One region of the Ruegeria sp. BJ3 genome, then DNA from elsewhere that is predicted to be linked to it. Evidence: riboswitches for the same ligand, from Rfam matches in the RefSeq annotation. Region 1 holds a riboswitch; each other region holds the start of a gene.
The links. A riboswitch is a leader RNA that binds a small molecule or an ion and turns the genes downstream of it on or off. The one in region 1 is predicted to bind cobalamin.
Positions count from the first base shown of each region.

Region 2: linked by a shared signal. The riboswitch ahead of ACR3EL_RS05055 (CbtB domain-containing protein) and the one ahead of ACR3EL_RS02395 (hypothetical protein) in region 1 are both predicted to bind cobalamin.
Region 3: linked by a shared signal. The riboswitch ahead of ACR3EL_RS05125 (DUF1636 family protein) and the one ahead of ACR3EL_RS02395 (hypothetical protein) in region 1 are both predicted to bind cobalamin.

Region 1 is NZ_JBQFIT010000001.1:472,813-477,913, forward strand. Features, by position in the region: gene ACR3EL_RS02385 (DNA polymerase III subunit gamma/tau) at 1-1,110, opposite strand, end outside; gene ACR3EL_RS02390 (protein-tyrosine phosphatase family protein) at 1,266-1,769, shown strand; gene ACR3EL_RS02395 (hypothetical protein) at 1,773-2,180, opposite strand; cobalamin riboswitch at 2,267-2,484, opposite strand; gene ACR3EL_RS02400 (TetR/AcrR family transcriptional regulator) at 2,513-3,046, opposite strand; gene ACR3EL_RS02405 (alpha/beta hydrolase family protein) at 3,170-4,027, shown strand; RNA gene ffs (signal recognition particle sRNA small type) at 4,109-4,207, opposite strand; gene ACR3EL_RS02415 (5'-nucleotidase C-terminal domain-containing protein) at 4,247-5,101, opposite strand, start outside.
Region 2 is NZ_JBQFIT010000001.1:1,006,105-1,011,205, forward strand. Features, by position in the region: gene ACR3EL_RS05030 (thiamine pyrophosphate-binding protein) at 1-1,159, opposite strand, end outside; gene ACR3EL_RS05035 (DUF302 domain-containing protein) at 1,239-1,700, opposite strand; gene ACR3EL_RS05040 (DUF1636 family protein) at 1,847-2,191, shown strand; gene ACR3EL_RS05045 (hypothetical protein) at 2,179-2,673, opposite strand; gene ACR3EL_RS05050 (CbtA family protein) at 2,738-3,436, opposite strand; gene ACR3EL_RS05055 (CbtB domain-containing protein) at 3,441-3,611, opposite strand; cobalamin riboswitch at 3,648-3,856, opposite strand; gene cobF (precorrin-6A synthase (deacetylating)) at 3,900-4,643, opposite strand; gene cobA (uroporphyrinogen-III C-methyltransferase) at 4,636-5,101, opposite strand, start outside.
Region 3 is NZ_JBQFIT010000001.1:1,020,235-1,025,335, forward strand. Features, by position in the region: gene cobN (cobaltochelatase subunit CobN) at 1-2,136, opposite strand, end outside; gene cobW (cobalamin biosynthesis protein CobW) at 2,143-3,198, opposite strand; gene ACR3EL_RS05125 (DUF1636 family protein) at 3,201-3,584, opposite strand; cobalamin riboswitch at 3,666-3,870, opposite strand; gene ACR3EL_RS05130 (LysR family transcriptional regulator) at 3,943-4,818, opposite strand; gene ACR3EL_RS05135 (NAD(P)-dependent oxidoreductase) at 4,927-5,101, shown strand, end outside.

The sequences.
Region 1 (5,101 bases):
GGTCAGGCGGATCACCGCCATTTCCGCGGCCATCATCGCGTTGGGGGCGGCCGAGACTTCCTCGAGCGCCTTCAGCAGCATCTGCCACATCCGGGTCAGCACCCGCATCGGCAACGCCTCGGCCATCTGCTGGCCGCGGGTGCGCTCATCGGGCGAGACGGTGGGGTCTTCGGCCGCGTCGGGGGTGATCTTCACCACCGAGACCCAATGCGTGATTTCGGCCAGATCGCGCAGCACCGCCAGCGGGTCGGCGCCCTCGGCATATTGCGCGCCCAGTTCGGTCAGGGCCCCGGCCGCATCGCCGCGCAGGATCATGTCCATCAGGTCCAGCACGCGGCCCCGGTCGGCCAGTCCCAGCATCGCGCGCACCTGATCGGCAGTGGTTTCTCCGGCACCATGGCTGATCGCCTGATCCAGCAGCGAGGTCGCATCCCGGGCCGAGCCTTCGGCGGCGCGGGTGATCAGGGCCAGCGCGTCATCCGAGATTTCCGCGCCCTCGGCGGTGGCGATCTTGCGCAGCAGGCCGATCATCACCTCGGGCTCGATCCGGCGCAGGTCGAACCGTTGGCAGCGCGACAGCACGGTGACCGGAACCTTGCGGATTTCGGTCGTGGCGAAGATGAATTTCACATGCTCGGGCGGTTCCTCCAGCGTTTTCAACAGCGCGTTGAAGGCGCTGGTCGACAGCATGTGGACTTCGTCGATGATGTAGATCTTGTACCGTGCGCTGGCGGCGCGATAGCGCACGCTGTCGATGATCTCTCGGATGTCGTTCACGCCGGTGCGGCTGGCGGCGTCCATTTCCAGCACGTCCACATGGCGACCTTCCATGATGGCCACGCAATGCTCGCACTGGCCGCAGGGTTCGGTCGTTGGGCCGCCATTGCCGTCGGGTCCGATGCAGTTCATGCCCTTGGCGATGATCCGGGCCGTGGTCGTCTTGCCGGTGCCGCGGATGCCGGTCATGATGAAGGCCTGCGCGATGCGGTCCGCCTCGAACGCGTTTTTCAGCGTACGCACCATGGCATCCTGACCGACCAGGTCGGCAAAGGTTTCCGGGCGGTATTTTCGGGCGAGAACCTGATAGGCGGGGCTGGACTGTGTGGTCATGTCTGCTCTGACGGATTCGTACTGACGATGCAGGGTAGAGTTCCAGGTGCCCCGCGTCCACAGCACCGGTGCAGGTTTTTCGCTTTGGCGAGCGCGCGGTGTGAGGCATACTGCGCGGATCAAGTTCAATCAGCCAGTTTCGGGGGGAACGTCTGATGACAAATCTTGTGGTTCATGCATTGCAGGTGGGCGGCGGTACGCTGGCCCTGACCTCGGTTCCCGGCGGTGGCGGCGACTATGAGGGAGACCTGGACCTGATTTCAGCCTGGGCGCCGGGGCTGGTGATTTCGATGACAACCCTTGCCGAACTGGTTTCTGTGGGTGCGGGCGAATTGGGCTGTGACATTCATCGGCGCGCCTGTCGGTGGGCGCATCTTCCGGTCGCCGACTTCTCGGCGCCGTCGACCGAGATATCCGACCGATGGCCCGAAGTCAGCGCCGCCGCCCGCCATGCGCTGTCGGGCGGTGGGCGGGTACTGGTCCACTGCCGGGGCGGTTGTGGGCGGTCTGGCATGGTTGTTCTGCGCTTGATGATCGAGAGCGGCGAGCAGCCGGAACAGGCCCTGAAACGCCTGCGGGCCGTACGCCCCTGCGCGGTTGAGACTGATGCTCAGATGGACTGGGCCGTCGCCCCAGCGCGCGAGGCACTGGCGACCTGACATTCAGGCGGTTGCGCGGAACTCGCGCTCGGCCCTGACCACGGGCATGATCGCCGTGGCCTGCAGCATCGCACAGGGTCGATCACTGATGACCTGCGCAGGCAGGGCGTCGCTCTGGTCGTCAAACAGCATGTCGGCGTAGGTATCAAGGCAGTCGGACGGGGTGTCGGCGGCCGCTCCGCAATACACGCGGATCCGTTCGGGACGTGCATCGAACCGCGCCGTGCAGCCATGTTCGCAATGGGCCAGTTCGCTACTGCCTTCCACTTGGAAGTCGGGGGATGTAGCGGCCTGCGCCGTCGCCATTGCCTGCGCGATGGCCCGTGCCATGCGCGCCAATGCCGGGCAGGTCTTTCCGGTGCGCTGGCAGATGGTTGCCGCGAATTCATGGGTATCGGTCTTCCAAATCATGTTGCGCCCTCCGCGCGCTGGGCGAGGTGGATTTGGACAGACGCCGGTTTCAAGGCCAGACCCTGCCCGGACACCCCGTCCGAGTTTCGGTTTCACGTTTGATGGCAGGTCTCCTGACTTGCGGGTCTTTGCTTTGCCGACCTTCCCAACCTTGCGGTCAGTGGTATTTAGGCATCGCTCTCCGCCTACAGTTGCGGGGGCAGTCGCGGCCTTGGTCCGCTCCGGAGTTCCGGGTTGGACCGCACCGTGTTCCCTTTTCATCCCGGACCGAAACGGCACGGGAACCATCCCCTCATCGCTAGCGGTGTATCCGGGATCGAGTCAAGACGGTTTCAGCCCGGTTGCCGGAGTGAGTCCCAAGGGAACAGATCAGGCAGTCTGCGCAGCACATTCGAATCCCCGCGGGCACGGGCCAATTGCCAGCCGCCTTGCATCACGATGAACAGGGTGTCCGCAGCATTTTCAGGGTCGGAAACTCCGAACCGCGCGGCGTGGTTTCGAACTTCGATGATCCAGCTTTCATACAGACGGTCGGCATGTTCCCGAAACGCGCGGTTGTCGGGGCTTTCGAACAGGGTGGCGGCGATCGGGCAGGTCTCCCATTGGGCCGAGGTGTCGAACAGCTTCGCGATCTTGTGGCACAGGGTGGTGACCCCGTCGCGAAAATCCGCGGCGTCGTCGAATGCCGCAGCAATCATGCTCAACATCCCGTCCGAGGCCCAACTGGCCGCCGCCAGGGCCAGATCCGGCTTGCCCTTTGGAAAATGGTGATAAAGCGAACCCTTGGGGGCTTGCGCTTCGGCCAGCAATTCCGCCAGACCGACACCGTTATAGCCCGAGCGCTGGAACAGTCGGGCGGCAGTCACGATCAGGCGATCTTTGGTGTTTGGTGGACGTTGGGTCATGCAGGCCAAATATTGACAGGCCTAGACCAATTGGTCCAGACACAAAGTATTAGACCGATCGGTCCAGAGTGTTTGGAGGCAAAGATGTTGGATTCGCAGCACGCGGTTGACGTGGAAGACTTTAAGTTTCCGTCGGGCCAGACCCAGCTGGCGGCGCGGCTTTACACTCCGGCGGTCGAGCCGCAAACCGTTGTTGTGCTGAACGGCGCAACAGGAGTGCCACGTGACTACTATCAGCACTTTGCTCGCTGGCTGGCCGCCGAGCGCGGTATGGCTTGCCTGACATATGATTACCGGGATTTTGAGCATTCGCTGACCGGGCGGCTGAAAGACTCGAAGGCCACGATGGCGGACTGGGCGCTGATCGACATGCCCGCAGCGCGTGCCGAGATGCGCCGTCGATACCCGCAGGCAAAACTGTGGGTGATCGGGCATTCGGTCGGTGGAATGCTGGGTCCGCTGCAACCGGAAATCGAACAGATCGACCGGATGATCTGTGTGTGCGCAGGTTTGGTGACGGTGGCCGATCACCCGTGGCCCTACAAGGGCTTGGCGACTTTGTTCTGGTATGGCCACGTGCCACCTCTGGTGCGTCTTCTGGGGTACCTGCCGGGGAAACTTCTGGGATTCGGAGCCGATTTGCCGGCGGGCGTCTATTGGCAATGGCGCAAGTGGTGTACATCGCCCACCAGCTATCTGCCCGAATTGGGAGACACGCTTCCCCAAGCGGATTGGAGTCGGGCGAACGCCACGGCGGATATCATTGCGTTCGAGGATGACCAGACTGTGCCACCGCCCGCCGTCTGGCGGCTGGCTGAACTCTATGGTCCGACCGCCCGTCGGCATTTGTTGGAGCCGAGGGATTTCGGACTGTCCGAAATCGGTCATATCGGCGCCTTCGCCCGGCGCAGCAGTGCCGTTTGGCCGCGATTGATCGCCTGACCCGCCCGCAAGCGCGGTTTTCAGGAACAACGACGAAATACAGAGGTTGGATTGACCGGGCCGAATACGTGGCGCGGCGTCAAGTGAGAGGTTGGACATCGACCCAAGCGGGGCTCGTTGTGGCTGCTTCCTTCCGGACCTGACCAGGTTGGCGAGGCGCTTGCCCGCGCCAACCTCTCGACCGACGATATAGGCATCACGCACCCGCTTGGCAACCCGTCACAAAGACAGGCGTACCCTAAGAAACCCGCGCGCGTCCTGCCCGTCGGTGGTGGCTGCAAAGTGGTCGAGCTCGCGCAGGTAGTTTGCAGCGCGTGGCCCGGTCTTCAGAATCACGGACCGGCCCGCCTGCGGAACAAAGGAAAAGCTTTGGGCGGTGTTTTCCACCGGATCCGGACCCAATCGTCCCGCCAGGTAGTCGCGCAAGATTCCCTGGAGGCTCAGCGGCGGCACCGGGATCAGCCGGGCCGGGTCTGGGACGGGAAAGTTGCCGCCGCCATTGGCTCGGTAGCTGTTTGATGCAACGACGAATTGTTCATCCGGATCGACGGGGCGACCCTGATAGGCAAGATCGCGCAGGCGGGAATGGGACGTGTCGATCGACTGGCCGCCCAAATCATATCGCGCGGGCTGCGTCAGATCGAACCTGTAGGTCACCCCATGCAGCACGTCGAAATTGTGCCCGGTGCCCTCGGGGTTGATCAGAACCTGCTCGTCGCTATCGCCAAGTTGCGAGAATTGGGCAGCCGACATCTCCAGCCAATCGGCGATCTGGCGGCCATCCAGCAGCATGGCGGCCAATTGGTTCGGGAACACATGCAAGTCCGAGACATGCCGTACGGTGACATCGCCAGCCGGGACTTCGGTGTAGTGTCTTGGGCCGGCCCGGCCTCCGAATTTCGAAGGTGCGGCTGCGGACAGAACTGGCAGAGTCTCAAAGGCCGTCCCGGCCAGAACCGGTCGCAGGGCTGCCGCCTGGGCTGCGGCGACCAAGTTCAGCCCCTGATCCACCCCGCAGAAGGTGAAATAGCTATGCAAAGGACGATTGATCCGGCCCACCGGCTGGGCAGCGGC
Region 2 (5,101 bases), 530 kb from region 1:
GATGCGCACCGCTGTCTGCGGTGGCCAGTGTTTCGGGGGGCAGGGTGTCGCGGGCCTCGGCGATCACGGCGGCGGGGCCCCAGTCGTCATCGGAGGGAAAGGCCGCGGCCAAGGCGGCCTTGACCTGCGCCGGTTGGCCTTGGGGCCAAGTCGGTCGCGCAGGGTTGCCCTTGGCGATCGCTTCAAGCGTGGCTCCGGTATCGGCCACCAGGTTCAGCCCCGCCTGGTGCATGTAGTGGTCATTCACCACGGCCGAGATGTCGATCACCCGTTTCTCGTCCGGGTCCCAGATCTCGCGCCAGCCGGGGCGCATTTCGATTGGGTCGTAGCCCAGGCACAGGATCAGGTCGGCCTGTTCGACCAACGGTACAAGCTGCGTGTCGGCAAGGGGCGACAGGCCCGCGCCACCTAGGCACAGCGGGTGATCCTCGGGCACCACGCCTTTGGCCTTGTAGGTCGTGACGAACGGGATGCCGAAATGTTCCAGAAACGCGCGCACCACGCTGCGCGAGTCGTCATACAGCACGTCCAGCCCGATGATCGCCAGCGGACGCTCGGCCTCGGCCACCCAGCGGCGGGCCTTCTCGAGGCATGTGCCCTCGGGCGCGACGCGGGCGGCCCGGGTCAGCCGTCGGCGCTTGGCGACCGACACCCGTGTATCGGCGACCGAGATCGGCACGTCGATATGCACCGGCCCGGGGCGCGGCTGCGTGGCAAGCGACACGGCCTTGTCGGCGATGATGTCGGCGCCCTTGGCCGTCAGGGTGAACGTACCCTTGGTGATCGAGCGATAGACCTGCGCATGATCCATGACCTGATGGGTGTAGGTCAGCGCCTCGTCGGCATCGACGCAGCCGGTCAGCACGATCATCGGCACCCGGTCCTGCAGCGCGTTGGCCACGACATTGATGCCGTTCATGGCCCCAGGACCCAGAGTCGCCACCAGAATCGCCGGCGCGCCATCGCGGTGATGTACCGCCTCGGCCATGAAACCAGCGGAGTTTTCGTGCTTGGTCAGGTGAAAGGTGATCCCGGCCTGTTCCAGCGCATCGACCAGGGTCAACACCTCGCCTCCGGGCATGCCGAAGGCGTGGCGGCACCCGGCCTCGTACAGCCGTTGCGCCAAAAGGTCCGCAGCGCGGGGGGACAGGTCCTGCATCGAACAAGCTCCGTAAGTTCCGTTTCGCAGCAGATTGCGGAGGTTCCGGGCCGGCGCAAGCCGCATCACGTCAGTGTGACTATTTGACAGCCAAATCGGCGATGGCGGCGAACTTGGCGTCCAACTCTGCGGCGATCGCGGGCAAGGTGTCGGAGCCGCCGGTGTAGGAGGCAAAGACAAGGCTGGGTGTCTTGTAGGACAGCGTCGCGGTGCCATCCTCGTTTTCCGTGACGTACAGGCGGATCGGCGCCTCGATCATCGCGGGCACCGATTGTTCCAGAACCCGCACCGCATAGTCGTTGTTGAAGACGCCGATCACCCGATTGCCTGGAATGGTGATGCCGCGCGCGGCGGCGGCCTTGGTGGGCCCGGCCTGCGTTACCACGATCAGACCGTTTGCCTTGACCGCTGCGATCGTGTCGGCCACCAGCGCGTCATGGGTCTTGGTCGTCGGGTGGACGGCCCAACCCGGCCGGGGTTCGATATCGGCCGCCAGCGCGGGAAGCGCCAGCAGGCCTAGGAAAAACATAAGACGTGTCATCACGGGCTCTCCAAGTCGTAGTTGGCCCAAGTCTTCCCGAATTCCCGGGTGCGTACAGTCACAATATCGTGGGTGGCGGGCTTGCGCCGGGGGTGCGAAACCCGCACAAGCGACAGTGTGAAACGGAAAAAAGGCAGGCGAGGGGCATGCGTGTTTTGATCTGCAGCAGCTGCGCGGGCGAGCGCGACTTGCTGGCCGAGCGTCAGGCCGTATTGGAGGCCGTGCGCGCTGCGGGACTGGACGGGCGGGTCGAGATCGCCGAGCATGCCTGTTTCAGCGGCTGCGAGGAGCCGACCGTGGTGGCGATGCAGGGGGAGAGCCTGGCGTCCTACGTGTTTTCGGGAATCGATCCGGTCGCCGATGCCGATGACATTGCGGCGACCTGTCGGACCATTCTGCACAGCCCGAATGGCTGGATCGAAGACGCCCGGCCGTGCGGGCGGCTTCGCTTGTGTCTGCGGGCGCGGATCCCCGCGTTTCAGTCCACCTGAACCGTAACCGAGGCGCTGACCGGCACCCCATCCACGGCCAGCGGGCTGTGGCTGTTGGCGTTCAGCGAGACCTCGATGGTCGTTTCGCCCTTGGGCAGGTCAGGGATGTGCATCCAGTTGCCATAAAGCCGCGCCAGCTTGACGCCGTTCACGTAGACATGCGCATGGCCTTCGCCGGGTTTGTCGTCCAGCGAGGCGTGCTCGGGCGCGAACGTGAAGTTCCGCGGCATCACATGCAGGTTCCAACCCGCCATCGGGTCGGGGGAGACGGCGATCTCCAGCCCCGGCGCGTCCGGTCCGGCGGGCAGGTTGATGGCGGTGCTGTGGTCATGGGCCATGGCCTCGGCGTGATGGCCGCCATGTTGGGCGGGGTCGGCATGGTCGTGGCCGTCGAAGGTGACGCCGTTGGCCGCGGCCAGCACGAACCCGGCACCCCCGCCAAAGACCAGACCGATCGCGAAAAGAGCAAGCGAGCGTGTCATCTTGTTTCCTAAAAAAGCAAATGACCCGCCGGTTGGGCGCCGGCGGGTCGTGGGATTTCGGGGATCAGGCTGCGGCTTCGACGCGCTTGCCCTCGCTTTGCCAGAAATACCCGGCAAACGAACCCAGCAGCACCCAGGCCACAAGGCCCACACCGAAGGCGCGCGCGGCGAACAGTGCCCCGATCTCGGTCGGAACCGGCCCGGTGAACACGTCGGGTTCCGGTGCGCCGATCAGGTGCGGGGCCATCAGCAGCACGGCCGCAACCAGATAGCTGACGATGTTGCCACCGAAAGCGATCAGCCACATGGCCACACCAGCAGCCGCGACGGTTGCCCACCACCAGATCTGCCGCGCAAACACATCGGCTGCGGCAACGCCCGGAACCTCGGGGGCCAGGGTGAAGCCCGGCGCCAGGTGAAAGGCGATGAAACCGGCAAGGCCCCACAGCACGCCCGTGCGCCCGTCAACCGGGTGGCCCTGGGCTTCGGCCAGCGACATCAGGGCGACCAGAACCAGCGCATAGCCGGTATAGGTCAGCATCGTGAACACCACGCTCAGCCCGTCGCGGGTCAGGTCCGAGAACATGCCCGGCAGCTCGGGATGGGCCGAGACGGCTTCGGCTCCGAAATGCACCAGCTCTCCGGATTCATACAGTTCAGCATGCAGCAACACAGGCTGCACGAATACCAACTGCAGCAGGGCGACGATCAACCCGGCTGCAGCACCAGCGAACAACGCGCTGGTCAGAATGCGACTGAACATTGGTTTAGTGGCAGGGGAAGCCGGTTGCGTGGCGCACGTCATGCGCGGCGTCATGCAGCGCCGATGCCTGAACGTGACCGGCCAGGGCGATGATCCCCAGGCCCAGGGCTGCCGCGAACACTGCCGAAAGAATGCCAGCGCGTGCCGTTGATGCGGTTTGCGTTTGTGTCGTCATTTTCTGTCCTCCTGTGCCGCCGCACCCGACGGCCGGTGTTTCATTGTTCGCCTGGCAGGTCTCCTGGCTTGCGGGTCAGCGCCTCTGTTCGCCTTCCCCCCGAACGGATCGGGAGTGGCTGGTTGAACAGGGCTCACCGCTTACAGTCGCGGGGGCGGCTTTGGATTTGACCTGCGCGCAGGCCGCACCAAATTCCCTCTTAGCATCCGGATGTCTCCGGCAGGACCAGACCCATCCATTTAGACGTGAATGCCGCTGTGGCGCAATCGCCATTTGCGACCTTTCGCGTCAATTCCCGCGCTTTTTCAGAATGTAGATGTCCATGATCCACCCGTGCCGGGCGCGGGCCTCGGCGCGGGTGCGGAGAATCTCGTCGGCCACATCCGCCAGCGGACCTTTGATCAGGATCTGCTCGGGCATACCCACGTACGCCCCCCACCAGATGTCAAAATCGGCCATGTCCAAAATCTGGAACGAACATTCGCCATCGAGCATCACCGCAACCGTATCCGCAGCGCTGGGCCAGCCCTCGTCGCGGAGGCGCCGGCCGGTGGTGACCAGATAAGGCGCGCCGATCTCGTTGATCGGCATGGCATGGGCCGCCGTCAGCGCCTGCAGCGCCGTGATGCCGGGGATCACCGTCGTGTTAGGCTGCGGGTCCAGCCGCGCCGCGATTCGCAGCGAGCTGTCATAGAGCGACGGGTCGCCCCAGATCAGCAAGGCGACGGTGCGCGCCTCAGGGTGCCGGGCCATCGCCTCCTGCCAGCGCAGGGCGATTATGTCGTGCCATTCATCCACGCCGCGCAGGTAGCCTTCCTGCGACCGGCGCTCGGGGATGTCGAAATAGGCGATTTGGGGCGGTGTGTCGGTGACCTTGCGAATGATTTCCTCGCGCACGCCGGCCAGATCGGTCTTGTTGGCGCCCTTGCGCGGGATCAGGATCAGATCGGCCGTGCGGATCGCCTGCGCGCCCTGAAAGGTCACGTGGTCCGGGTTGCCGGTGCCGATCCCGATCAAGACCAGATCAATCATCGTCGCTCTCCGCCAGCGGACCATAAAGGATCAGCGCCGGCGCGGTGCCGATCTCGGAACCCAGGCGCTCGGCCAAGGCACCGACGGTGGACCGGTGCAGCGACTGCTCAGGCGTCGAGACCGACTCGGCCATCAGCGCGGGGGTATCCAGCGGCAGCCCATGCGCGTGCAGCGCGCCGGCTAGCAGTGGAAAGGTGCGCTTGCCCATGAACACCACCGTCGTCGCACCCGGGTCGGCCAGCGCGGGCAGGTTCAAGTCCTCGGGAAGCTTCCCGCTGACATCGTGGCCGGTGACGAACTGCACGCGCCGCGCGGTCAGCCGCCGGGTCAGCGGGATGCCTGCCGCGGCAGCCGCGGCAATGGCTGAGGGGATGCCCGGAATGATCTCGTAGGCGATGCCGGCAGCGCGCAGGGCCACCAGTTCCTCCTCTAGCCGTCCGAACAGGCCGCCATCGCCC
Region 3 (5,101 bases), 550 kb from region 1:
GGCCTCGATCCGCTTGCCGGCCAACGCGTCCAGCAATGCCGTGCGTTCGGCCCGTGCCGAAGCGGCGGTGTCAAAATTGCCCGCAACCTGCGGCGCGCGGCCAAAGACATGCAGGCCGTCGCCGAACTGGCTTTCCTTGATGTCACAGACGAAACGGTCGATGCGGGTGATCGCCTCGGCGGTGCTGGTGGCCTGATCCAGCCCCAGATCGGCCTCGAGCCCGATGGCGCGGGCCTCGTCACGGATATCGGCCTGCAGCCGGTCGCGCCGCTTGGGGTCCAGCCCGTCGGCGTTCGAGAACTCGTCCAGCAGCGATTCCAACCGCACCATGCGGTCGGGCGTGCTGCTCTGCTTCATCGGCGGCGGGATGTGGCCCAGCGTCACGGCCCCGACCCGGCGCTTGGCCTGCGCGGCTTCGCCCGGGTCGTTCACGATGAACGGATAGATCACCGGCAGATCGCCGATCAGCGCCTCGGGCCAGCATTCGGCCGACAGGGCCACCGATTTGCCCGGCAGCCACTCCAGCGTTCCGTGGGCGCCGACATGGATCAGCGCGTCCGCCCCCAGCCCGTGCCGCAGCCACAGGTAGAAGGCCACATAACCATGACGGGGCGTGCGCGACAGGTCGTGATATTCGTCGTCACGCAGCTCGGGCACGCCACGTTCGGGCTGCAGCGCCACCAACGCCCTGCCGCGCCGAAGCGCGGTGAAGTGGAAGGCCCCATCGGCGCAGGTCGGGTCGTCCTCGGGCGCGCCCCAGACGGTGTCCAGATCGGCGCGCAACGCCTCGGGCAGTTGTGCCAGCGCTGCGCGGTAAGCATCGACCGACCATGAAATCCGGGCGTCCAGAAGCGTTTCGGCAATCGGTTCGGCGGGGGCGGTGTCATACCCCGCGCCTTGCAGGTCGGACAGGATCGCCTCGGCCGAGGCCAGTGCGTCCAGCCCCACCGCATGGGCCATCTGCCAGTCCTTGCCGGGATAGGTGGACAAAACCAGCGCGGGTACCTGTTGCGCCTTTGGTTTCTCGGCCAGGTCCACCCAGGCCATCGCCCGGTCGACGATGGCGGTGATCCGGTCCGGCTCGGGCCGGTGGGCAAAGCGGGAATATTCCAGATGCGGGTCGCGCTTGCCCGGTTCCTTGAACGAGGCGACACCGGCCGAGATGCGCCCGTCCACTTCGGGCAGCACCACATGCATGGCCAGATCGGCAGGCGACAGGCCGCGTTCGGCCTCGGCCCACGCCTTGCGGCGCGAAGTGGCCAGCGCGACCTGAAACACCGGCACGCCCGCCACGTCCAAGGGCGATGTGCCCGACGCGCCTTTGCCCGAAAACGAGGTGGCATTGATGATCGCCGAGGGCGTCATCGCGGGGATATTCTCGGCCAACCACTCAGCCGCCGTAGGCGCCTTGAGCGAGGGTGCGAATAGCCCCACCGCCTGATGACCCCGCGCGCGGATTTCCCGGATCAGCGCCGCGACCGGCGCGGTATCGGCTGAGGTCAGGTAGGCGCGGTAGAAGGTTACGATGATGCGCCGGCCTTGGCCTGCGAAGGCGTCCTCGGGCGCGATCACGCCGCGATCCGGGCACCACGCGCCGCAGTCGGGTAGTGTCTTGGCCCCCATCACCGGCCCGGCATACAGCCCCGCTGCCAGCGCCATCTGCGCCAGAGCCGCCTGGGCTGCCACTTCGCCGCCGGTATCGCACAGATGCGCCAGCCGCCGCAGGGTCGAGACCGGCAGGGTGGAATAATCGTCCAACCGCGTATCCTCGCGCCCGTCGGCGGGCAGAACCGCCAGCGCGATGCCCTTGGCCTGCGCCAGCGCCAGCACCTGCTGCAACCCGTAGGGCCAGTAGGGCACGCCGCCGATCAGCCGGATCAGGATGCCCTTGGCGCCCTCCAGCGTCTGTTCGACATAGGTATCGACCGACAGCGGGTGTTTCAGCGCCGTCAGGTTGGCCAGCCGCAACGAGGGCATCCGCCCCTCGGGCCCGCCGCCGCGATGCCATCCGGCTGCGAAGGCACCCAGATCGCTGTCCGAAAAGGACAGCACCACCAGATCCGCTGGGCTCTGGCCCAGATCGGTCGGGGTCTCGGTTTCCTCGAGCCCGTGGCTTTCGCGAAAGACGACGTGCATCGGTGCTTACTCGGCGGCCTCGGTGACGCCCGTCAGGATGCCGCGGATCGCAGCCTCGTCGATGTCGTGATGCTCGGCGATGACAACAAGGCGCGAGCGGCGCTCCTCGTCCGGCTTCCACGGGCGGTCATACTGGTGCCGCACCCGCGCGCCGACCGCCTGAACCAGCAGGCGCATCGGCTTGCCCTGAACGGCGGCATAGCCCTTAACACGCAGGATGTTCAGCTCGTTTGCCAGACGCTCGATTTTGGCGACCAACTGCGCCGGGTCGGTCTGTTCGGGCAGTTCGACAACGATGCTTTCGAAATCGTCATGTTCGTGGTCGTCATGGCCATCGTGATGCGAGGGGCGGGCGTCCATGTCGTCTTCGGCTGCGGCTTCCAGTCCCAGCACCACGCGCACGTCCACCGCGCCCTCGGCAACCTCGACTACGGGCAGGGGGCGCGGCGCCTCGGCGGCGATGACCTCGCGCGCCTTGGCCACGCCTTCGGGGCCGGCCAGGTCGGGTTTGGTCAGAAGGATGATGTCGGCGCACGAGATCTGATCTTCGAACACCTCGGACAGGGGCGTTTCGTGGTCGATCGAGTCATCGGCCATGCGCTGGGCGTCCACTACCGCGACATTCGGGGCAAAACGGCCTGCAGCCACGGCCTCGGCATCGGCCAGCGCGATCACGCCGTCCACGGTGATCTTGGAGCGGATATCGGGCCAGTCGAACGCCTTGAGCAGCGGTTTCGGCAGGGCCAGACCGCTGGTTTCGATCAGGATGTGGTCGGGGCGCGGGTCCAGCGCCATCAGCGCCTCGATCGTGGGGATGAAATCGTCGGCCACGGTGCAGCAGATGCAGCCATTGGCCAGTTCCATGATGTTCTCCGCCGGGCAATCGGGGATGGCGCAGCTTTTCAGGATTTCGCCATCGACGCCCACGTCGCCGAATTCGTTGACCACCACGGCCAGCCGCTTGCCCTGCGGCTCGGACATCAGGTGGCGGATCAGCGTGGTCTTGCCCGAGCCGAGAAAGCCGGTGATGACGGTGACGGGAAGTTTTTCGAGGGTGCTCATGCTCAGGCTCCAATCGGGGGAATGCGGGCGGCGCAGTTCTTGCGGAAATGTTCAGGGCGGTCGCGCCATTTCACAAGGCCATCATCGGCGGCTAGGTACTTGGTGGCGCCTTCGACGATGATCTCGACATGGTCGGATTCGTTGAGGTTCTCATAGACGAAGGTCCAGCGCGACGGCCCGCCGCGCAGAACGATCGAGCAGCCCTGGTCGCAGTTCGACAGGCATTCGACCGGCTTCAGGGTGATGCCTTCGGGCAGGTCGGCGGCGGCCAGCGCCTTGTGCAGCAGCGTGCCGGGGCGCTGGGCGTCGTCCTCGATGGGCAGCCCGCGTCGGCAGGTGGTGCAGACCAGCAGCTCGACTGGTGTGGTCTCGGTCACGTCTCTCATCCCCATCACTCGGTTGTCGGGGGACGGGGTATGCGCGGGCCACGTTGCGGACATGGGCCCGACACCGGAACACCCCGTCCGGTTTGTCTTCGGGCGTTGGCAGGTCTCCCGGCTTGCGGATGTCAGAGCAGTGCTCTGTCGGATGTCCCGCCTTCCCGGCCTGCGGCCAGTGGCATTTGGGCACCCTCTCCGGTCACGGTCGCGGGGGCGGCTGCGTTTGACGGAAAACCGCTGACGCATTCCCTTTTCATCTGTTTGCACAGACACCAACGCAAGCGACATGCGGTACGGGCAGGGGGGTTGTCAAGCGCGCAGGGGCAAGTGCTTTGCGTCGGATCGAAAAAGCGACTTGCCGGGGTCAGTCCGCGGCATCACCGGCCAATCGGTCGCGCAACCACGCGAGGAACAACTGGGCGGGGATGGACGGAGGCGCCGCGCTGACGCTGCGGATCAGGTAGTGCGACTGGGCAAAGGGAATCGCCGGCCCTGCAACCCGGATCGGCGCGCCCTGCGCGATCGCGTTGCGCCCGAACCGCTCCAGAACGGTGGCGTAGCCCGCGCCGGCCATCACCAGTTGCAGCGCCGTGACGGTCGTATCCGCCGAATGCCGCGCGGGGCGGTCGGGCAGGTCGGTGTCCGTCGCCTCGAAGTACCGCGCCCAGTTGTCCTCGTACCCCAGAATGTGGATCAACGGGCCGTTGCGCAGGTCTGGCGCCGGGTCCTGCGCCCGGCAGATGGGCACCAGCCGCTCCGAGCACAGCCGGTCGGCCGCAACACCGGGCCAGTCGCCATAACCCAGCCGGATTTCCACGTCCACATCGGCAGGCGCGGCCGAGTCGTTCCAGATATGCGACACCAGCCGCACGGGGATCTCGGGGTGCTGCGCGCTGAACGCGGGCAGCTCGGCCGCGATCCAGTAGGTCATCGACGATATCGCCGCCCGGATGGTCAACGCCTGTCGCGAGGCGGGGCCGAACAAGCTGTTGGTGGATAGCGCGATATCCGACAACGCCCGGCGCACGGTCAGCGCATAGGACTGGCCCAGCTCGGTCAGCGACAGGTGTCGTGCGTTGCGGGCAAAAAGCGGCTGCCCGAGGTCCGCCTCGAGCGAGCGGATATGCAACGACACCGCCGTTTGCGTCAGGCCCAGTTCCTGCGCGGCGGTTGTGAAATTCAGGTGGCGGGCAGCGGCCTCGAAGCTGCGCAGCCAGGCCGGATTGGGCAGGCGGTCCATTCAGCACCAAAATTTTTTGCATCTAAACTGACTTTTTATTCGTTTCTTTTGTCGGTGGGCAACGGAAATACTCGGGCCAACGAAATTGCGCCTGCAGGAGGGCAGAACATGAAGGTCGGGTTCATCGGTTTGGGCAATGTGGGGGGCAAGCTGTCGGGGTCGCTGCTGCGCAACGGTATCGACCTGACGGTATACGACCTTAACCCCGATCTTGTGGCGGAGTTCGCCGCCAAGGGGGCAAAAGCCGGTGAAAGCCCGGCGCAGATGATGCGCGATTGCGATG